One region of the Streptomyces sp. NBC_00259 genome, then DNA from elsewhere that is predicted to be linked to it. Evidence: riboswitches for the same ligand, from Rfam matches in the RefSeq annotation. Region 1 holds a riboswitch; each other region holds the start of a gene.

What was found. A riboswitch is a leader RNA that binds a small molecule or an ion and turns the genes downstream of it on or off. The one in region 1 is predicted to bind cyclic di-AMP.
Region 2: it holds a riboswitch for cyclic di-AMP, as region 1 does, so the genes downstream of both, OG766_RS04335 (C40 family peptidase) here and OG766_RS26750 (M23 family metallopeptidase) in region 1, are expected to answer to the same signal.
Region 3: it holds a riboswitch for cyclic di-AMP, as region 1 does, so the genes downstream of both, OG766_RS14065 (LysM peptidoglycan-binding domain-containing protein) here and OG766_RS26750 (M23 family metallopeptidase) in region 1, are expected to answer to the same signal.

Annotation. Positions count from the first base shown of each region.
Region 1 covers NZ_CP108080.1:5,904,742-5,912,101, forward strand. Annotated here, with positions in the region: gene OG766_RS26735 (DNA gyrase/topoisomerase IV subunit A) at 1-1,262, opposite strand, end outside; gene OG766_RS26740 (M16 family metallopeptidase) at 1,455-2,807, shown strand; gene OG766_RS26745 (M16 family metallopeptidase) at 2,825-4,207, shown strand; cyclic di-AMP (ydaO/yuaA leader) riboswitch at 4,471-4,635, shown strand; gene OG766_RS26750 (M23 family metallopeptidase) at 4,649-5,422, shown strand; gene OG766_RS26755 (GntR family transcriptional regulator) at 5,601-6,278, shown strand; gene OG766_RS26760 (HPr family phosphocarrier protein) at 6,428-6,709, opposite strand; gene OG766_RS26765 (bifunctional acetate--CoA ligase family protein/GNAT family N-acetyltransferase) at 6,873-7,360, shown strand, end outside.
Region 2 covers NZ_CP108080.1:982,434-989,793, forward strand. Annotated here, with positions in the region: gene OG766_RS04325 (ATP-dependent Clp protease proteolytic subunit) at 73-708, shown strand; gene OG766_RS04330 (hypothetical protein) at 716-1,021, shown strand; cyclic di-AMP (ydaO/yuaA leader) riboswitch at 1,367-1,539, shown strand; gene OG766_RS04335 (C40 family peptidase) at 1,543-2,019, shown strand; gene OG766_RS04340 (ATP-binding protein) at 2,149-2,652, opposite strand; gene OG766_RS04345 (helix-turn-helix domain-containing protein) at 2,946-3,803, shown strand; gene OG766_RS04350 (DUF397 domain-containing protein) at 3,819-4,037, shown strand; gene OG766_RS04355 (8-amino-7-oxononanoate synthase) at 4,050-5,195, opposite strand; gene bioB (biotin synthase BioB) at 5,347-6,555, shown strand; gene OG766_RS04365 (adenosylmethionine--8-amino-7-oxononanoate transaminase) at 6,548-7,360, shown strand, end outside.
Region 3 covers NZ_CP108080.1:3,144,694-3,152,053, forward strand. Annotated here, with positions in the region: gene eno (phosphopyruvate hydratase) at 1-1,101, opposite strand, end outside; gene OG766_RS14065 (LysM peptidoglycan-binding domain-containing protein) at 1,329-1,991, opposite strand; cyclic di-AMP (ydaO/yuaA leader) riboswitch at 1,995-2,159, opposite strand; gene OG766_RS14070 (transglycosylase family protein) at 2,416-3,360, opposite strand; gene OG766_RS14075 (cytochrome P450 family protein) at 3,518-4,774, opposite strand; gene OG766_RS14080 (Uma2 family endonuclease) at 4,886-5,515, shown strand; gene OG766_RS14085 (nucleoside triphosphate pyrophosphohydrolase) at 5,528-6,517, opposite strand; gene OG766_RS14090 (SurA N-terminal domain-containing protein) at 6,548-7,201, opposite strand; gene OG766_RS14095 (GtrA family protein) at 7,283-7,360, opposite strand, start outside.

The DNA of each region.
Region 1 (7,360 bases):
AGGCGCTCCTTGGCCTGCGCCGAATTCTCGCTGGAGCGGATGAGGCGGATGACCTCGTCGATGTCGAGCAGCGCGACGAGCAGGCCCTCGACCAGATGCAGCCGGTCGCGCTTCTTCCCGCGCCGGAACTCGCTGCGGCGCCGCACGACCTCGAAGCGGTGGTCGAGATAGACCTCCAGCAGCTCCTTGAGGCCCAGCGTCAGGGGCTGGCCGTCGACCAGCGCCACGTTGTTGATGCCGAAGGACTCCTCCATCGGCGTCAGCTTGTAGAGCTGCTCCAGCACGGCCTCGGGGATGAAGCCGTTCTTGATCTCGATGACCAGGCGCAGACCGTGCGCACGGTCGGTGAGGTCCTTGACGTCGGCGATGCCCTGGAGCTTCTTCTGGCCGACCAGGTCCTTGATCTTCGCGATCACCTTCTCCGGGCCGACGGTGAAGGGCAGTTCGGTGACGACGAGGCCCTTGCGGCGGGCCGTCACGTCCTCCACCGTCACCGTCGCGCGGATCTTGAACGTGCCGCGGCCGGTCTCGTAGGCGTCCTTGATCCCGGCGAGGCCGACGATCCGGCCGCCGGTCGGCAGATCGGGACCGGGAACGAAGCGCATCAGCGTCTCGAGATCGGCACCCGGGTGCTTGATCAGATGGCGGGCTGCGGCGACGACCTCGCCCAGGTTGTGCGGCGGCATGTTGGTCGCCATGCCGACGGCGATCCCCGAGGCGCCGTTGACGAGCAGATTCGGGAAGGCCGCGGGCAGCGCGACGGGCTCCCGCTCCTGACCGTCGTAGTTCGGCGAGAAGTCGACCGTGTCCTCGTCGATGGACTCGGTCATCAGGCTCGTCGCGTCGGCCATCCGGCACTCGGTGTAACGCATCGCGGCCGGAGGGTCGTCATTGCCGAGCGAACCGAAGTTGCCATGGCCGTCGACCAGCGGCAGCCGCATGGAGAAGGGCTGGGCCATGCGCACCAGCGCGTCGTAGATCGACGCGTCGCCGTGCGGGTGGAGCTTGCCCATGACCTCGCCGACGACCCGGGCGCACTTCACATAGCCGCGGTCGGGGCGCAGCCCCATCTCGTTCATCTGGTACACGATCCGGCGGTGCACCGGCTTCATGCCGTCCCGGGCGTCCGGCAGGGCCCGGGAGTAGATCACCGAGTACGCGTACTCGAGGAAGGAGCCCTGCATTTCGTCCACGACGTCGATGTCGAGGATCTTCTCCTCGAAGTCGTCGGGCGGCGGCGTCTTCGTGCTGCGGCGGGCCATCGCTGCTGCGGCTCCTTCACCAACATGAACCATGAACGGGATCTGACGCCGACCATTGTGGACCGTCCCACTGACAAGACCGACCGCGACCCGGAACAGCGGGTGGAACCGCCGGGAACCTCGCCGGGTCCCCGCACGCTTTGCATACAGTGGCAGGACATCCTGCAACGCGATCGAAGGGACTACATGCCCATGGGTCACACGGCCACAGCCCAGGCCGGCTCCGGCGGCCTGACAGCGACCGAGCACCGGCTGGCCAACGGCCTCCGTGTGGTGCTGTCCGAGGACCACCTGACCCCGGTCGCCGCGGTCTGCCTCTGGTACGACGTCGGCTCACGCCACGAGGTCAAGGGCCGTACCGGCCTGGCTCACCTTTTCGAGCACCTCATGTTCCAGGGCTCCGCGCAGGTACCGGGCAACGGCCATTTCGAGCTGGTGCAGGGCGCGGGCGGCTCGCTCAACGGCACCACCAGTTTCGAGCGCACCAACTACTTCGAGACCATGCCCGCGCACCAGCTGGAGCTCGCGCTCTGGCTGGAGGCCGACCGCATGGGCTCGCTGCTGACCGCGCTGGACGACGAGTCCATGGAGAACCAGCGGGACGTCGTCAAGAACGAGCGCCGCCAGCGCTACGACAACGTTCCCTACGGCACGGCCTTCGAGAAGCTGACCGCCCTCGCCTACCCGGAGGGCCACCCCTACCACCACACCCCGATCGGCTCGATGTCCGATCTGGACGCGGCGACCCTGGAGGACGCGCGGAACTTCTTCCGCACGTACTACGCGCCGAACAACGCGGTGCTGTCGGTCGTCGGCGACATCGACCCGCAGCAGACCCTCGCCTGGATCGAGAAGTATTTCGGATCCATCCCCATGCACGACGGCAAGCAGCCCCCGCGCGACGGGTCCCTGCCCGACGTCATCGGGGAGCAGCTGCGCGAGGTCGTGGAGGAGGAGGTCCCGGCCCGCGCGCTGATGGCCGCCTACCGGCTGCCGCACGACGGAAGCCGCGAATGCGACGCGGCCGACCTGGCGCTGACCGTCCTCGGCGGCGGCGAGTCGTCCCGGCTGCACAACCGTCTGGTGCGCCACGACCGTACGGCCGTCGCCGCGGGCTTCGGATTGCTGCGCCTCGCCGGCGCGCCCTCGCTCGGCTGGCTGGACGTGAAGACGTCCGCGGGTGTCGAGGTGCCGGACATCGAGGCCGCCGTCGACGACGAGCTGGCCCGGTTCGCCGCCGAGGGTCCCACGGCCGAGGAGATGGAGCGGGCGCAGGCTCAGCTGGAGCGCGAATGGCTGGACCGGCTCGGCACGGTCGCGGGCCGCGCCGACGAACTGTGCCGGTACGCCGTGCTGTTCGGCGACCCCCAGCTGGCGCTCAGCGCCGTCGGGCGGGTGCTCGACATCACCGCCGAGGAGGTGCAGGCGGTCGCCAAGGCCCGGCTGCGCCCGGACAACAGGGCGGTGCTGGTCTACGAGCCCGTCGCGGCCGAGGACGCCGAGGACGCCGAGGACAACGACGACGCAGAGGGGGCGGACCAGTGACCGACGCTGCCGTGACCATGGACTTCCATCCGCAGCCGCAGGCCGGCGAGGCCAAGCCGTGGGCCTTCCCCGCCCCCGAGCGCGGCACGCTCGACAACGGGCTGACCGTGCTGCGCTGCCACCGCCCCGGCCAGCAGGTCGTGGCCGTCGAGATCTTCCTCGACGCCCCGCTGGACGCCGAGCCCGAGGGCCTGGACGGCGTCGCCACGATCATGGCGCGGGCGCTGTCCGAGGGCACCGACAAGCACACGGCGGAGGAGTTCGCGGCCGAGCTGGAGCGCTGCGGCGCCACGCTCGACGCGCACGCCGACCACCCGGGCGTCCGGATCTCCCTGGAGGTGCCGGTCTCCCGGCTCACGAAGGCCCTCGGTCTGCTCGCCGAGGCGCTGCGCGCCCCGCTGTTCGCCGACAGCGAGGTCGAGCGGCTCGTACGGAACCGGCTGGACGAGATCCCGCACGAGACGGCCAATCCGGCCCGCCGCGCCGCCAAGGAACTCTCCAGGCAGCTGTTCCCCGCCTCCTCCCGGATGTCCCGGCCCCGCCAGGGCTCGGAGGAGACCGTGGAGCGCATCGACTCCGCGGCCGTACGGGCCTTCTACGAGGCGCACGTCCGGCCCGCCACGGCCACCGCCGTGATCGTCGGCGACCTCGCGGGTGTCGATGTGGACGCCGTGCTGGCCGACACGCTCGGCGGCTGGACCGGTGACACGGCCGAGAGCCGTCCGATGCCGCCGATCACCGCCGACGACAGGGGCCGGGTCGTCATCGTCGACCGCCCCGGCGCGGTCCAGACGCAACTGCTGATCGGCCGGATCGGCCCCGACCGGCACGACCGGGTCTGGGCGGCCCAGGTCCTCGGCACGTACTGCCTCGGCGGCACGCTCACCTCCCGTCTGGACCGCGTCCTGCGCGAGGAGAAGGGCTACACGTACGGTGTGCGGGCCTTCGGGCAGGTGCTGCGCTCCGCCGCGCCCTCGTCCCCGGGCGGGGCCACCGGTGCGTCGATGCTCGCGATCAGCGGCTCGGTCGACACCCCGAACACCGGCCCCGCGCTCGACGACCTCTGGAAGGTGCTGCGCACCCTCGCCGCGGAGGGTCTGACCGACGCGGAGCGCGATGTGGCCGTGCAGAACCTGGTGGGTGTGGCCCCGCTGAAGTACGAGACGGCGGCGTCCGTGGCGGGCACGCTGGCCGACCAGGTCGAGCAGGACCTCCCGGACGACTTCCAGGCCCAGATGTACGCGCGGCTGGCCGAGACCGGCACGGTCGAGGCGACCGCCGCGGCCGTCAACGCCTTCCCGGTGGACCGGCTCGTCACCGTCCTCGTCGGGGACGCCGCGCTGATCGAGGAGCCCGTCCGGGCCCTCGGCATCGGTGAAGTGACCGTTGTCACTGGCTGATTGACCGTTCCGGACGCCGACCGGACATCCACCGGGCCTCGCCCGGCGTCCGGCCGGACATCCCCCGGACGCCGGGTTGGACCGCAGAAGGCCCCGTTGGCCCCGCCAACGGGGCCTTCTCGTATGTCCGTTTTGTTGGGGAGGAGATGTGTCTGCCCTGTGGCGTGCACTACAAATACCGGTGTCTGTTTGGTGATTGCGCGAAGATCGGCTTAGCGTCTTCTGCGCTGTCCGCAAGTTGCACTCGCCGCACCCGCGGCATCGGACAGCCATCGCCGAGTCCCCGTCGGGCGTGAGCCTGGGGAGCCGGGGACCCACATGTCCCCCTGGGGTGAATCGGACGCCTTCGCACCCGTGCGGAGGGGCCCGTAGGAGACCTTCCTGCTCCGAACCCGTCAGCTAACCCGGTAGGCGAGAAGGAAGGAAAGGATCAGCCACTACATGGCGTTCACCCGTGCCACCGGGAAGCATCGTGGTCCGAGCCGTCTGTCGCGCAGGAGCGCGGGCGTCGCCTCCGTCGCCGCCATCGCGACCACCGGCGTCATCGGCACCCTCGCCTCCCCGGCGCTCGCCGCCGAGGCGGACATCCGCCCCGTGGAGGACACCGGCCTGACCCAGGCCATCGTCGCCAGTGACTCGCTCGCCGACCAGATCGGCGCCCAGGCCGACGCCCAGCAGCAGGAGGCCGCCCTGGCCGCCGAGCAGGCGCGGGCCGAGGCCGAGGCCAAGCGCAAGGCGGAGGTCCGCGTCAAGGAGGCCCGCGAGGCCCGTGAGCGCGCCGCCCGCGAGGCCGAGCGCAAGCGCCTGCTGACCTACACGCTCCCGGTCGCCGGCTCCTACGTCAGCACCAGCTACCACGCCGGCGGCGGACAGTGGTCCTCCGGCAGCCACACCGGGATCGACTTCCACGCCGCCTCCGGCACCAAGGTCGTCGCCGTCGGCATGGGCACGGTCGTCGAGGCCGGCTGGGGTGGCGCGTACGGCAACAACGTCGTCATCCGGATGCACGACGGCACGTACACCCAGTACGGTCACCTCTCCTCGATCAGCGTCTCGGTCGGCCAGAGCGTCACCCCGGGTCAGCAGATCGGCCGCTCCGGGTCGACCGGCAACTCGTCCGGCCCGCACCTCCACTTCGAGGCCAGGACCGGCGCCGACTACGGCTCGGACATCGACCCGATCGCCTATCTGCGTGCGCACGGCGTCGCGGTCTGACCTTCCGCTTCCGTCAAGGCCCCGGTTCGGTTCCTCCGAGCCGGGGCCTTCGGCGTATTCCGGCCAAAAGATATCCGCGGATTCCTCCGGGCCTTCGGAAAATCACGCCACCTGGAATAGAGTCACGGAACAGGCGTCGCTCGACTGGGTTTCGCGGCGATTAAAGCGGAGGTTCGGTATGCGCATTCCCGCCCGCTCGGTGTGCACGGCGATCCGCGACGACATCGTCTCCGGTGCCTTCGAGCGCGGCAGCCGGCTCACCGAGGAGCAGTTGGCGCGCCGCTACGGCGTCTCGCGCGTCCCGGTCCGCGAGGCACTGCGCACCCTGGAGTCGGAGGGCTTCGTCGTCACCCGCAGGCACGCCGGCGCGTGTGTCGCCGAGCCCACCGAGCAGGAGGCCGCCGATCTGCTGGAGATCAGGCTGCTGCTGGAGCCGCTCGGCGCCGCGCGGGCCGCCCAGCGGCGTTCGGAGGCCCATCTCAAGGTGCTGCGTGGCCTGGTCAGGCTCGGCCAGGACCGGGCGCGGCGGGGGCAGGGCGATGATCTCCGCTCGCTCGGCGCATGGTTCCACGAGACGCTCGCGCAGGCCTGCGGAAGCCCGGGGCTCACCGCCCTGCTCACGCAGCTCCGCCACAAGATCGCCTGGATGTACGCGGTCGAGCTGCCCGCCCGGCCCGTGGAGGCCTGGGCCGAGCACGGCGCGATCGTCGACGCGGTGGCGCGCGGTGACGCGGAGCGGGCGCGGGCCCTCACCGCCCTGCACGCCGAACGGACGACCGGTGCGCACCGGCTGCGGATTCCCGCCGGTGTGAGGTCCTCGCAACATTCCGTAAACACGGCGGGCGGCCGCCTTTAACGATGACGCCGTATACAAAGAGCGAGAGCAATTCCAGGGGCTGGTTTCGTGCTGCCCCCGAAAAGGCGCGCGTAAGGCGCGCGTATAAACGGCGGAGCCGCGGCACCCGGAATTTCAGGTGCCGCGGCTCCGCCGTGAATTCAGTGGGCTCAGACGGTCTCGGGAAGCTCCTCGAGACCCTCGGCGACGAGCTTCGCCAGACGGTCGAGGGCGACGTCCGCACCCTCGGCGTCCGACGCGAGCACGATCTCCTCGCCACCCTGGGCGCCCAGGCCGAGCACCGCGAGCATGGAGGCGGCGTTGACCGGGGTACCGTCGGCCTTGGCGATCGTCACGGGAACGCCGGAGGCCGTGGCGGCACGAACGAAGATGGACGCGGGGCGGGCGTGCAGGCCCTCGGCCCAGCCGACATTGACGCGGCGCTCAGCCATGGTGGTGCCCTTCAAGTCTTAGCGGTTGTCTAGACCAGTCTCTCATGTGTCGCGGAGTGCACTCCTACCGGCCTCCGGCCCGGGCGCGGGCGTCGATCGGCCCTCTCAGCCTGCCCCCGCCGACCGGGCTCCGCTACCGGTGTCCGAGCCGTACTCTTGCCCCATGCAGACCCCGTCGGACCACGCGTACCCCGACCACTGGGAAGCCGACGTGGTGCTGCGTGACGGTGGCACCGCGCGCATCAGGCCCATCACCACCGAGGACGCCGAGCGGCTCGTCAGCTTCTACGAGCAGGTGTCGGACGAGTCCAAGTACTACCGCTTCTTCGCGCCGTACCCGCGGCTCTCCGCCAAGGACGTGCACCGGTTCACGCACCACGACTACGTGGACCGGGTGGGGCTGGCGGTGACGATCGGCGGGGAGTTCATCGCGACCGTCCGCTACGACCGCATCAACGCCGACGGAAGGCCGGCGTCCGCGCCCGCCGACGAGGCCGAGGTCGCGTTTCTCGTACAGGACGCGCACCAGGGGCGGGGTGTCGCCTCCACCCTGCTGGAGCACATCGCGGCGGTCGCGCGGGAGAGAGGCATCAGGCGGTTCGCGGCGGAGGTGCTGCCCGCCAACAACAAGATGATCAAGGTCTTCAGGGA
Region 2 (7,360 bases), 4.9 Mb from region 1:
AGACACGCAAGCCGCCAGACGCTGCCCACAGACGCCGCCGCACCGTCGCGGCCGCATGAGGAGTGGTACGCCATGAACCACCCGTCCGCCCGCCATGTCCTGCCGGAGTTCACGGAGCGCACCAGCGCAGGGCTCCGCACCCTCGATCCGTACGCGAAGCTCCTCGCCGAGCGGATCGTGTTCCTCGGCGCACCGGTCGACGACACCTCGGCCAACGACGTCATCGCGCAGCTCCTGCACCTCGAGTACGCCGCCCCGGACCAGGACATCGCGCTCTACATCAACTCCCCCGGCGGTTCCCTCAGCGCGATGACCGCCATTTACGACACGATGCAGGTGGTGACCTGCGACATCGCCACGACCTGTCTGGGCCGGGCCGCCTCGACGGCCGCGGTGCTGCTGGCGGCAGGCGCCCCCGGCAAGCGGATCGCCCTGCCCGGTGCCCGGATCGTCGTCCAGCAGCCTTCCCTGGCGGAGCCGGTGCAGGGACAGCCGACCGATCTCGATCTCCAGGCTCAGGAGTTGCTGCGGCTGCGGGAGCTGATGGCCGCCGTGCTCGTACGCCACACCGGTCGGAGCGCCGAGCGCATCGCCGAGGACATCGAGCGTGACAAGGTCTTCGACGCCCCGGGCGCCAAGGAATACGGGCTGATCGATCACATCGTCAAGAACCGGAAGACGTCCGCGACTTCCCTCCACGGCCGGTGAACCGGCCGTGGTGCCCGAACTGCCGCCGCTCCCCGCACTGACGCGTGCCGAAAGTGAGTTCATCGACAGCTATCTCGAAGTCGTCGATCAGCTGGGAAGGATCAACCCGGCGCGTGGCACGCACACCTACGGCGCGCTTCGTGCCGCCCAGGCGCTCGTCGTACGGGCCACGGCGCTCCGGGACGCGCTGACGGTCATGCACATGCGCGGTGAGAGCGAGCTGCACGCACCGACATTGGCCCGTGCGCTGCGGGTGTTGGACGGGGAGCGCAGGGCGTCGAGAATCACCGTACCTCCGGAGTCGCCGAGTTGACGGTCCGCCGCCCGACGGCCACCGCGCACCTCGCGGCACGCCGGAGGCGTACGAGTGGGTGTCGCCCATCCGGACCAGTCGCGGCTGCACGATATGCACCGGGCAAGTTGCGCCGTGGGCTGAGCCGACTGGCGCAACGGCCCGTTCCGACGCTGGTACAGCGCTCGTCACCGGGCGACGCACTGTCCGCCAAACGGCTCTGTCCACTCGAATAGGTCATTGGTGAGGAGCCTCACAAAACGCCGTTTCTAAGAGGAAATCCGGCAGTTCGTGGGTCAAGATCCCTGGGACGACAAGCCCCCGCCACCGCGGCGGGGCGGTCCGGGCGGACGCCGAGTCCTGCCGCCGCACCGGATGCCTGGTCGACATGAGGGCTTCGGCAGGAGTGGAGGACCCGAGCAGTACGGGCCGGCCGCACATCATGGCCGGTCCTTGGGGTGAAGCCGCGTACGCGGCCGGGCGTCTTCGCCGGTCCGAACCCGACAGGTCATCCTTCACAGGCGGCTGACGAAGGGTTGCGCATGTCTGCGCAGACACATCTCCCGTCCCTGTTGTCCCGGACGGGTGCCGTCTCGGCACTCACGATCGCGGCCGTCGGCGGCTCGCTGGTCCTGCCGGGCGGCGCGCCCGAGGCCCATGCCACCGCGGCACACGCGACGAAGGCACTCAACGTGGCCGCGTCGAAGAAGGGCTCTCCGTACCGCTACGGGGCCACGGGGCCGCATCGCTTCGACTGTTCGGGACTGACGCTCTACGCGTACAAGAAGGCCGGCAAGAAGCTGCCGCGCACGGCCCAGCAGCAGTACAACCGGACCCGTCATATCCGCGCTTCCCAACGGCAGCGCGGTGACCTGGTCTTCTTCCAGGCCCGCGGATACGTGTACCACGTCGGCATCTACGCGGGAGGCGGCAGGATCTGGCACTCGCCGAAGACCGGTTCCGTGGTGAAGCTGAGCAAGATCTGGTCCAAGAGCGTGCGCTACGGGCGCGTGCGCTGAGTTGTCCGGGCCCCGGCACCGTCCGGGGCCCCGAGGGACGAGAGGAGCGGTCACGGCCCTCCACGGCGCGGCCGGTACGCGTCCGCAGGCGTCCGTACGCGTACGCAACGGCGGGATGCCGTGGAGGGCTCAGGGCCGGTGCCCCTGTGGAGCGGGGTCGCCGGGGAGCCCGCCCGACGGGACCGCCCCGCGCTCGGTGCGGACGACGGCCGGCGCGGGGCTCCAGGGCATGGCGATCCAGACGGTCTTGCCGCCTTCCGGGGTAGGGCTGACGTGCAGCCTGCCCCCGCACTCGGCGGCGAGCCAGCGGATGATCACCATGCCGCGGCCGTTGTCCTGCTGCACCGCCGCGGGCAGCCGCTGCGGCCAGCGCGGATGGCTGTCGGTCACACCGACGCACAGCTGTTCGTCGCGCTCGAGACGGACGTCGACCGTGAAGGTGGGTGACTGTCCGAAGGTGTGCTGAACGGCGTTGGTGGCCAGTTCGGAGACGATGAGACGGACCGTGTCGGCCGCGTCGTCCTCCCTCGGCAGCCCCCACTCGGTGAGGACCTCGGAGACGTATCTCCGCGCGGCGGGGACCGAGGCGGGATCGCTCGGCAGGGTGATGGAGGCTTCCTGATGGTCGGCCATGGCGAGCTGTCCCTTTCCCACCGGGGCTGCGGGAGCGCGGCACGCAGCGGATGCGGTGCCGGAACAGCCTCGGACTGCGCTGTGCGCCAGAGTGTGCGCTAGCCGTCAGAGTGCCACTGTGCCGCCCCTGTTGGTGCCGATCCACCTTGATATGCATATATCTGTCGCTCAAAGCGGTGAACTCTGCGACGCGAGAACGTATTTGGGCGCAGACTTGCGCTGCGCCGGCCGCTCACGCGCCGGTCGTACGCCGGTCACTCGACGACCGAAGGAGGAACGGAGGAGGGGACGGAATGCGGCACGGTCCCGCGGTGCGCCGCCGCAAGCTCGGTGAGGAACTGCGCGGCCTGCGGCTGGACGCGGGCCTCACCAGCCGGGAGGCGGCACGCCTGGCGGGTTGGCACCAGTCGAAGGTGAGCCGCATCGAGACCGGTGCGAGCGGGGTGAAGCCCGCCGATGTGGCCCGGTTGCTCGACGCCTACGGGGTGGCCGATCCGCGGCTGCGGGAGCTGCTGGGGACGCTGGCGGGCACGGCGGACGGCGGGGGCACGGGCTGGTGGCACGCCTACCGCGGGGTGATCCCTCCCCAGTACCGGGACTTCATCAGCCTGGAGTCCCAGGCGAGTACGGCGCGGACGCTGGAGACCTCGGTGGTGCCCGGACTGCTGCAGACCGCCGACTACGCACGGGCGGTGACCCTTTCCGCGCTCGAAGGAGCGCCGACGGCCACGGTGGACTCGCTGGTGGAGGTGCGCATCGCCCGTCAGCAAGTGCTCCGTGCGGAGCGGCCGCTGAGCTTCAGCGCGGTGCTGGACGAGGCGGTGCTGCGGCGGCAGGTGGGCGGCCGCCGGGTGATGCGCGGGCAGTTGCGCCGAGTGATGGAGATGGCCCAACTCCCGCATGTGCGCCTGCAGGTGCTCCCCTTCTCGACCGGTGGTTATGTGGGACTGACCGGACCTTTCGTTATCTTCTCATTCCCGAACACTTCTGATCTGGACGTGGTTGTTCTTGACCATCTGACGAGTAGTCTCTACCTCGAACGGAAGGAAGACCTCGAGGCGTACGGCGCCGCTTTCCGCACCATGCAGGCGCATGCGCTCTCGCTCCAGGACTCGTTGGATCTCATCGCCGGAATCGACGACAGCGCGTAGGGAAGGCACCCCCCAATGTCTGCTCACGACGCACATGTACGCCCTCGGCTGCGCACTCCGTGGCAGCGCAGCAGCCGCAGTGTCGGAATGAACAACTGCGTGGAGACCGCACGGTGCGCCGACGGCGCCCTGGCCGTGCGCGACTCGAAGAACACCCACCTCCGCTTCCTCGTGTTCTCGCCCGCCGCCTGGACCGGCTTCGTGCGCGGGCTGCGCGAGGGCGCGGGCGGCTGACCCGAGGGACGGTCAGCCCGCGGGCGCCGTCGCCAGGATCGTGGAGAGCGCCGTCCCGATCTGCCGATCGGTGAGATCGGCGCGCGCGGTGAGCCTGATCCGCGAGATCCCGTCCGGAACCGACGGCGGCCGGAAGCAGCCGACGGCCAGTCCCGCCGCCCGGCAGTCCGCCGCCCAGCGCACGGCCGACTCCGGTGACGGCGCCTGGACGGACACGACGGCCGCGTCCGGGCGTACGGCGGTCTGCCCGGCGCCGGCCAGCCGCTCGTACAGCGTGGTGGCCACGGCCCGGGCCCGGTCCGCGAGCCCGGGCTCGCGGCGCAGCAGCCGCAGGCTCGCGAGGGCCGCGCCCGCCGCGGCCGGCGCGAGGCCGGTGTCGAAGATGAACGTACGCGCGGCGTTGACGAGATGGTCGATGACCCGTGCCGGACCGAGCACCGCTCCGCCCTGGCTGCCCAGGGACTTGGACAGGGTGAGCGTGGCGACGACGCCCGTGTCGCCCGCGAGGCCCGCCGCGTTCAGGGCTCCCCTGCCCCCCTCGCCCAGGACTCCGAGACCGTGTGCGTCGTCGACGACCAGGGCCGCGCCGTGCGAACGGCACACCTCGGCGAACTCGCGCAGCGGGGCGGCGTCGCCGTCGACCGAGAAGACCGAGTCGGACACGACCAGGGCGCGCCGCCCCGGGTGGGCGTCGAGGGTCTTGCGTACGGCCTCCGGATCGGCGTGTGCCACGACGGCGGTCTCGGCGCGGGACAGCCGGCAGCCGTCGACGATCGAGGCGTGGTTGCCGGCGTCCGACACGATCAGCGACCCGTGCGCGCCGAGCGCCGTCAGCGCCGCAAGGTTCGCCGCGTACCCCGAGGAGAACACGAGCGCCGCCTCGAACCCGCAGAACTCGGCCAGCTCACGTTCCAGTTCCGCGTGCAGCTCGGTGCTGCCGGTCACGAGCCGGGAGCCGGTCGCGCCGGCGCCCCACCGCCGTGCGGCCTCGGCGGCCGCCTGGGTGATCTCCGGCCGCCGGGTCAGGCCGAGGTAGTCGTTGCTCGCCAGATCGAGCAGCGCGGAGGTGGCGGGACGCGGCCGGAGTGTACGGACGAGACCGGCGTCCGCGCGGTGGCGCGCCGCGTCGTCGGTCCAGTCGAAAGGATCCTGAGGCACCTGGGGCATGTTCCGGTCCTTTTGTAGGCAGCGCACAGACCCTAGCCGGGGACGGTAGAGGTCAGAGTGTGGCCATACACACACCTCAATCGGCGGGTGTTGTCGAGTTCCTCCTTGGCCGCGGGGTGTCCGGTAGGCGAGGATCTGCGCCATGGACCTCCTGAACACGCTGGTGGACAAGGGCCTGCGGCGTGAGCTGCCGACCCGCGAAGAAGCGCTCGCCGTACTGGCGACCTCCGACGACGATCTGCTCGAAGTGGTGGCCGCGGCCGGAAGGGTGCGCCGTCAGTGGTTCGGGCGGCGGGTGAAGCTGAACTATCTGGTCAACCTCAAGTCCGGTCTGTGTCCCGAGGACTGTTCGTACTGTTCCCAGCGGCTCGGTTCCAAGGCGGAGATCCTCAAGTACACCTGGCTGAAGCCGGACGAGGCGTCGAAGGCGGCGGCCGCGGGGGTCGCGGGCGGCGCCAAGCGGGTCTGTCTGGTCGCCAGCGGCCGCGGGCCGACCGACCGTGACGTGGCCCGGGTCTCGCAGACCATCGAGGCCATCAAGGAGCAGAACGAGGGCGTCGAGGTGTGTGCCTGTCTCGGTCTGCTCTCCGACGGCCAGGCGGAGCGGCTGCGGGACGCGGGCGCCGACGCGTACAACCACAACCTCAACACGTCCGAGGGGACGTACGGGGACATCACGACCACCCACACGTACGCGGACCGCGTGGACACCGTCCAGAAGGCGCACGCCGCCGGTCTGTCGGCCTGTTCGGGTCTGATCGCGGGCATGGGCGAGCGCGACGAGGACCTGGTCGACGTGGTGTTCTCGCTGCGTGAGCTGGACCCGGACTCGGTGCCGGTGAACTTCCTGATCCCGTTCGAGGGCACGCCGCTCGCCAAGGAGTGGAATCTGACGCCGCAGCGGGCGCTGCGGATCCTCGCCATGGTCCGGTTCGTCTGCCCGGACGTGGAGGTACGGCTCGCGGGTGGCCGTGAGGTCCATCTGCGGACGCTGCAGCCGCTGGCGCTGCACCTCGCCAACTCGATCTTCCTCGGTGACTATCTGACCAGCGAGGGCCAGGCGGGCAAGGCGGACCTCGACATGATCGCGGACGCGGGCTTCGAGGTGGAGGGCACGGACACGACGACGCTGCCCGAGCACCGTGCGGACGCCGTCGCGGGCGGCTGCGGTTCGGGAGGCGGCGGTGGCTGCGCGCCCTGCGGCGACACCGGGACCGAGACCGGGACCGACACCGGCACCGGCACTGCTGTGAAGACCGCTCCCGAGACCGAGAGCGTCTCCGCTGCGCGCCCCGACCTGGTGGCCGTGCGGCGCCGCGGCGCCGGAACGGACATCGCGCCCAATGCGTAGCTCCGCCGCGCGCGAGCTCGTCGCCCTGGACCGGGCTCATGTCTGGCACCCGTACGGCCCGATGCCGGGCCGCACGGACCCGCTGGTCGTGGAGTCCGCGTCCGGCGTACGGCTCCGGCTCGCCGAACCGGCACACGGGCGCTCCGAGTTGGTGGACGGCATGTCCTCGTGGTGGTCGGCGATCCACGGCTACAACCACCCCGTGCTCAACGAGGCCGCGCGCGGGCAGCTGGACCGTATGAGCCATGTGATGTTCGGCGGCCTCACCCACGAGCCCGCCGTCCGCCTCGCGACACGGCTCGTGGAGATCACCCCGGAACCGCTCCGGCACGTCTTCCTCTGCGACTCGGGCTCGGTGTCCGTCGAGGTCGCGGTGAAGATGTGCCTGCAGTACTGGCGTTCTGTGGGCCGGCCGGGCAAGCAGCGGCTGCTGACCTGGCGCGGCGGGTACCACGGGGACACCTGGCAGCCGATGTCGGTGTGCGACCCCGAGGGCGGGATGCACGACCTGTGGTCGGGTGTCCTGCCACGTCAGATCTTCGCGGACGCCCCGCCGGCCGGGTACGAACGACCGTACGACGCCGCGTACGCGGAGCATCTGCGTGAGCAGATCGGGCGCCACGCGGACGAGCTGGCCGCGGTGATCGTGGAGCCGGTGGTGCAGGGGGCCGGAGGGATGCGGTTCCACTCCCCCGACTGGCTGCGGGTGCTGCGGGAGGCCTGCGACGAGCACGATGTGCTGCTCGTCTTCGACGAGATCGCGACCGGATTCGGGCGCACGGGCAGGCTCTTCGCGGCGGAACAC
Region 3 (7,360 bases), 2.8 Mb from region 1:
CTCGCCGGAGCGGTGGGACATCATGCACTTGAAGCCGCTGCGCTGGGCCAGCTCGACGGCGTCCAGGGTCTCGGTCAGCGAACCGATCTGGTTGACCTTGACCAGGAGCGCGTTGGCGGCGCCGTCCTCGATGCCGCGGGCGAGGCGCTCCGGGTTGGTGACGAACAGGTCGTCGCCGACCAGCTGCACCTTGGAGCCGAGCTTGTCGGTGATGACCTTCCAGCCGGCCCAGTCGTCCTCGAACAGCGGGTCCTCGATGGAGACCAGCGGGTAGGCGGCGACGAGCTCCTCGTAGTACTCGGTCATCTCGGCGGCCGAGCGGGACTTGCCCTCGAACTCGTAGGAGCCGTCCTTGTAGAACTCGGAGGCGGCGACGTCGAGCGCGAGCGCGATGTCCTTGCCGGGCGCGTAGCCGGCCTGCTTGATGGCCTCGAGGATGAGGTCGAGGGCCTCACGGTTGGAGCCGAGGTTCGGGGCGAAGCCGCCCTCGTCGCCGAGGCCGGTCGACAGGCCCTTCTCCTTCAGCACCTTCTTGAGGGTGTGGTAGACCTCGGTGCCCCAGCGCAGGGCCTCGGAGAAGGACTCCGCGCCGACGGGCGCGATCATGAACTCCTGGATGTCCACGTTGGAGTCGGCGTGCGAGCCGCCGTTCAGGATGTTCATCATCGGAACGGGCAGCAGGTGCGCGTTCGGGCCGCCGAGGTAGCGGAACAGCGGGAGGTCGGAGGCCTCGGACGCGGCGTGCGCGACGGCGAGGGAGACACCGAGGATGGCGTTGGCGCCGAGGGAGGACTTGTCCGGGGTGGCGTCCAGGTCGAACATCGCCTGGTCGATCAGGCGCTGCTCGGTGGCGTCGTACCCGACGAGCTCCGGGCCGATCTGCTCGATGACGGCGAGGACGGCCTTCTCGACACCCTTGCCCATGTAGCGGTTCTGGTCACCGTCGCGGAGCTCGAGGGCCTCGAACGCACCGGTGGACGCACCGGACGGAACGGCAGCACGGCCGGTGCTGCCGTCGTCGAGGCCGACCTCGACCTCGACCGTGGGGTTGCCTCGGGAGTCCAGGATTTCCCGGGCTACGACGACGTCGATGGACGGCACGAGCATCTCCTTCTGGGATGTGACGCTGAATGTGACGCAAGCGGAGCAGGGTCAGTGCAGGGTCTCTTTGGCCTTGCGACAAGAGCCTAACCGCCCTACGGGCATCGGCCTGCCGCTGCCCGCCCCGTGGGACGAAAAAGGGGAACAAAGAGACAGAAACCCCGGCCCGGCGCGTACGGGGGATGGCGCGCCGGGCCGGGGAGCCGGGGGACGGGGGTGCGGACCCGTCAGCTCAGGTGGAGCTTCTGGCCGGGGTGAATGACGTTCGCGTCCTCGACGATGTCCTTGTTCAGCGCGAACAGCTTCTGCCAGCCGCCCTTGACCTTCTCGGCCTCGGCGATCTTGCTGAGGGTGTCGCCGGCCTTGACCGTGTACTCGCCGTCGCCCTTCTTGACCGGGGCGGCGGGGCGCTCGGAGCGGGTGGTCGGGACCTCGGCGCGCTTCGGGGCGGGGGCCTTGGCCTTGGGCTCGGCCTTCGGGGCGGCCTTGGGGGCAGCCGGGGCGGCACCGTTGTACGCGGCGTCGGACAGGCCCGTGCCGCAGTGCGGCCAGGCACCCTTGCCCTGGCCGTCGAGGACCTTCTCGGCTATCTCGATCTGCTGGGCCTTCGAGGCCTGGGCGGCGGTCTGGGCGTAGGCGGTGCCGCCGTACGCGGCCCAGGTGGAGGCCGAGAACTGCAGGCCGCCGTAGTAGCCGTTGCCGGTGTTGATCGACCAGTTGCCGCCGGACTCGCACTGGGCGACGGCGTCCCACTCGGAGGCGGTGGCGGCGGACGCGGTACCGGAAGCCATCAGCGGGGCGGCGATGGCCGCACCGGTGACACCGGCGAGCGTGGCGATACGAGTGGCCTTGGACGGGCGACGGTGCTTGCCCTTGCCGGAAAGCAGCATGGAACTTCTCCTCACCGACGCCTGCGAGGTGAGCTGTCGGGTTCGGGCCATGTGAGTTGCCCGGCCGCGCGAGGTTCGCGCGGCTCCACCCCAAGCCGGTTCCGCCCCAAAGGGCGGGCCCGGCACTTACCTTGGGTCCCCCGCTCCTGCCTTCGGCGCTTGCGCGACGACTGTTCCCGGCGGCCGCCGGCAGGATTCGGCGTGCGGTCGTCGGGGCCCGCGTTGCGAGCGGTTCAGACCGTAAACGCACTTCTCCCCGATGTTCAAAGTCGAACATCGGGGAGAAACCACACCTATTTGACGCGGAGAGATGTCCGTTTTCGCAGGTGAGAGGCGCGATGACCGGAGTTGACCGACGAGACGCGCCAGTTGACATGAAGAGACTCATGTCTCACTTGCGCAGAACCGGACATAAGCGCCCGAACTACTCCTTCAACTGCCCCTGCCCCAGGCCCAGATCGAGGCTCTGGCCAGGAAGGATGAGATCGGCGTCGGAGCCGACGACCTCCTGGTTCGCCTCATAGAGGGCGGGCCACCCGCCGGGCACCTCGTTCACGTCGGCGATCGACCACAGGTTGTCGCCGGGGCGGACGGTGTACTCATCTCCCGCGGCGACGCCGTCTCGTGCCGATGCGTCATCTCGTGAGGCATGACGACCGGAATTACGGTCATTGCCCGAATTGCCCGCCTCGTCCTCATCGGCGGGGCCACCGCGGTGCTTTCCGGAGCCCGTGTCCGCGGCTGCGTCCTCGCCGCCCGAGGCATCCGCGCCCTTGCCGGAGCCTGCCGGGGCGGAAGGCTCGTCCGAGGTGTCCGCGGGCTTCTCGGCCGTCGGCGAACCGTTCGAGGCACCGGAACCGGACGAGGCTGGGGTGTCGGTGTCCGGCGCGGGCGTCGTGCCCGCCCCGTCGCCGAAGGAGGGGCTCTTCGTGCCACCGTTCTGCGGCGTGGCGGAGGCGTCCCCGCCGGCGGGCTCGGCGCCGCCCCCCAGGAGGCCGGTGACGAGACCGGTGATCTCCCCGCAGCTCGGCCAGGCGGAGTCGCCCTGGGCGGACAGCACCGCCTCGGCCACCGTGATCTGCTGGGCGCGGCTTGCGAGGTCGGCGCGCGGCGCGTAGGCCGTACCGCCGTACGCCTCCCAGGTCTCCTGGGACATCTGCAGGCCGCCGTAGTAACCGTTGCCGAGGTCGGCGCTCCACACACCGCCGCTCTCACAGTCGGCGACGCGGTCCCAGGTGGCGGAGTCCGCGGCGGAGGCGGCGCCTGCGCCGAGCAGCGGGATGGCGATGGCCGATCCGGTCACCCCTGCCGCGACGATGAGAGCGGGGGCCTGACGAGGTCGGCGGTGTCGGCCGTTCCCGGAGCGCATGCGGTGTGCCTTCCATGTGACAACAGAAAACCCACGGGTCCCACGAGTCTGCCGATTCAGCGAGGACCCCGAGTCGGGGTGAACGTAGCCCCACTCGAACGTCAGTCACAAGTCGGTGCAGCGGAGATCACGTGAAAGTCACAGTCCTGACGACTCGTCAGCTCTTGGTGGGGGTGAACTCAACGGGCAGAGTGCGCAATCCACGCATGATGAGCCCCCCGCGCCACCGCAAATCGGAAGGATCCACCGCAAGCCGCAAGTCGGGCAATCTGGTGAGCAGGGTCGCGAGCGCGGTCTGTCCTTCGAGCCGCGCGAGCGGCGCGCCCAGGCAGTAGTGGATGCCGTGCCCGTACCCGAGGTGCTGGTTGTCCCGGCGGGACAGGTCGAGGGTGTCGGGGTCCGGGAAGCGGTCGGGGTCGCGGTCGGCGGCGGCGAGCACGACGAGGACCGGATCGCCGGCGCCGATGTCCTGCCCGCCGAGCGTGAGCGGCTCGGTCGCGAACCGCCACGTGGCGAGCTCCACGGGCCCGTCGTAGCGCAGCAGCTCCTCGACCCCGGTTTCGAGCAGCCCGGTGTCGCCCGCGGCGAGGGACGACTGGAGACGGGCACGCTGCTCCGGATCGCGCAGCAGGGCGTAGGTGCCGTTGCCGATCAGGTTGACGGTGGTCTCGAAGCCGGCGAAGAGGAGGATGAAGGCCATCGCCGCGGCCTCGTTCTCCGTGAGGTGCTCGCCGTGGTCGCTGGCCCGGATGAGCCCGGAGATCAGGTCGTCCCCGGGGTCCTCCCGCTTACGGTGGATCAGCTCGGCGAGATAGCCGCGCATCTTCTTCACCGACCGCGCCACCCCGCCGCGCGGACCGCCCCCGTGACGGATCATCATCCCGGCCCAGTCGCGGAAGTCGTCCTGGTCCTCGGCGGGGACGCCGAGCATGTCGCAGATGGCGTAGATGGGGAGCGGGAACGCGAACTCATGGATGAGGTCCGCGCTGCCCTTCGCGGCGAAGCCGTCGATGAGCCGGTCCGTCAGTTCCTGTACGCGCGGGGCGAACTCGGCCACGCGGCGCGGCGTGAACGCCTTGGAGACGAGCCGGCGCAGCCGGGTGTGGTCGGGCGGATCGATGTTCAGCAGATGCGTCATCAGCTCCGCCTTGCGCTCGCCCGGGATGCCCGTCTTCCCCTTCGCGTGCGCGGGCTCGTCGTGATGCGCGGGATTCTTGCTCAGCCGCTGGTCCGCCAGCGCCTGCCGCGCGTCCGCGTACCGGGTCACCAGCCATGCCTCGACCCCGCTGGGGAGCCGGGTCCTGTGCACGGGCGCGTGCTCGCGGAGCCAGGCGTAGGCGGGGTACGGGTCGGTGGCGAACTCCCAGGTGAAGAGCTCGGGGGCGTCGGGGACGCCGGACGGCTGGTCGTGCATGGGTCGACGGTAGCGCCCGCCGCACCGACTCACTCGTTCGGCGGACGGCTGCGCATTCCCCCTGGGAAGGCCGACCGTACGCGCCAGACTCCGTCGCATGGGAGCGCGCTGATGAGTGCCGCAGCCGAAAACCGGAGGGACGACCAGGACGGCCGGGAGGAGCACTACGTGTTCCCGGTCCCGCCCCCGGGTGGGTGGACGGCGGACGACCTCGAGCGGATCAAGGGTCTCCCGCCGCACACCGAGCTGATCGACGGCGGACTGTTCTTCGCGAGCCCGCAGACGTTCTTCCATATGGCCGCGCTGCGGCTGCTGGAGAACGCGCTGGTGCGACAGGCACCGGACGACCTCTACGTCGTCCGCGAGATGACGGCCAAGCTCGGCGAGCGCGACCGGCCGGAGCCCGATCTCATGGTGGTTCCCTGGAGCGCCCGCACGGGACCGGAGCAGACCTGGTACGCCCCGGCCGACATCCTGCTCGCCGTCAAGATCGTCTCGGACGAATCCGTGCAGCGCGACCGCGAGCTCAAGCCCCGCAAGTACTCGGCGGCCGGCATCCGGCACTTCTGGCGGGTCGAGAAGAACGACGGCCTGCCCGTGGTGTACGTCTACGAACTCGACCCCGCCACGAACAGCTACGCCGTCACCGGCATCCACCACAACCGGCTCAAGGTCGACGTCCCGTACCCGATCGAGATCGACCTCACCGGTGTGGACCGGAGGCGAGGAGCCCGGGACTGACGGGACCGCTCGTCAGGCGCCGTTCGTCGCCGTCTCCGCCGCGCGGATCGCGTCCCGGTAGGCGCGGGCCGCCGCGCGCAGCGCGGTCTCCGGGTCGTGGCCCTCGGCCTCCGCCCGGACGGCCATGGTGAGCAGTTCGTAGCCGATGCCGTGGTCGTCGCCGGCGGACGGCAGCTCCACGTCCAGACCCGCCGTACGGACCCGGCTCGCCAGCTTCGCGGCCAGGGCGAGGCCGGGCTGACCGAGCGGGATGCCGTCGGTCACGGAGTCGCGCTGCTTCTCCACGGCCTTCGTGCGGAGCCAGTGGGCCTTGACGTCCTCGGGGGTCTCGGCGTCGGCGTCACCGAACACGTGCGGATGGCGGTGGATGAGCTTGTCGACGATCGTGCCGGCCACGTCGTCGATCGAGAACGGCTCCTCCGCGTCCTCCTGTGCGATGCGCGCGTGGAAGACGACCTGCAGCAGGACGTCGCCGAGCTCCTCGCGCAGCTCGTCATGGTCGCCGTCCTCGATGGCCTCGACGAGTTCGTACGCCTCCTCGATGCCGTACTTGGCGAGGCCCTTGTGGGTCTGCTGCGAGGACCACGGGCACTCGCGGCGGATCCGGTCCATGACCTGGACGAGGTCGAGGAGCCGGGCGCCGGGCAGATCGTACGAGCCGGGGAGCAGCTCCAGGTCGGGCATCTGCACCCGGCCGGAGCCGGCCATGCGCGCCAGGCCGTCGGTGAGGGCCCGGTCGCCCTCGCCGGTCGCGAGGACCACGACCGTCCGGCCGCCGGCGCAGGCGTCGACGAGCTCCTGGGCGGTGGGCGCGGCGATCTCCACGCCGACACCGGCCTCCCTCAGATACGGCAGCTGGGGATGAGCACCGTCCCCGCACAGCACCCGGTCGGCGGCGTGCAGCGTCTGCCACGCGGGCCAGGACAGCAGCCCGGGTGCGACGCGATGGCTTGCGGTGAGCAGGACGATACGGCCGGGCTCGACGGGCGCTTCAGCATTCACCCCTCGACCTTACGTCGGCCTCGGTATCGCTCAGGCCCCGGCCGGGACGGCCTCCGGCTGCTTGGTGACCTGGGTGATCCACGGGGCCTTGTAGTCCCCGAGCTGGATCTTCGCGTCGTCCCAGGTGCCGTAGCGCGGGTTCACGTCGATGTCGAGCTCCTTCGACGCGGCGGTGAGCGCGTCGTTGACCTTCTGCAGGCCCTGCGGGGTGCTGAGGTCGGCGCCGAGCGCCCGGGCCAGCTCGGTCAGCATGACCTGCTCACGCACGGTCTCGTCGATCTGGTCCGGTGCGACCCCGCGCTGCTGCAGCAGCATCGCGGCGAGCTGCTCCTCCCCGCCGTACTGCTGGGCCGCGGCCGCCCGGGCGTCCTGGACCTCCTTGCGGGAGACGCTGATCCCGGCCTTCTCCGCGGCCTGCTCCAGCACCCGGCCGAAGATCATGCCGTGCAGCTTGGCCCGGCCCAGCTGCCCGGTGTCCTTGATCAGCTGCGCCGACTGGGGCGACGCCTCCTGGGCCGCCCGTACGTCCTCCACGTCGGCCTGGAGCGCGGACACCTCGATCCGGTCCCCGCCGACGACGGCTGCGGCGCCTGGGTGCGCCTCGCTCCCGCAGGCGGCGAGCAGGGGCGCCGCGGCGACGAGCGCGGCGGAGAGGGCGAGCGCGGTGCGACGGCGGCGGTGCAAAGGGGCCTCCCGGCGTGATTGTGCTTCGCTGCACAAAGCCTTGCGATGATCGATGGTAGGCAGTCGACGTGGCGCAGGCCACTACTTCGAAGCGACTGATTCGGTCAACGACGCGGGAGCGGGCTCCGGGCGGAGCATGATCGTGCGGGAGACCACGAA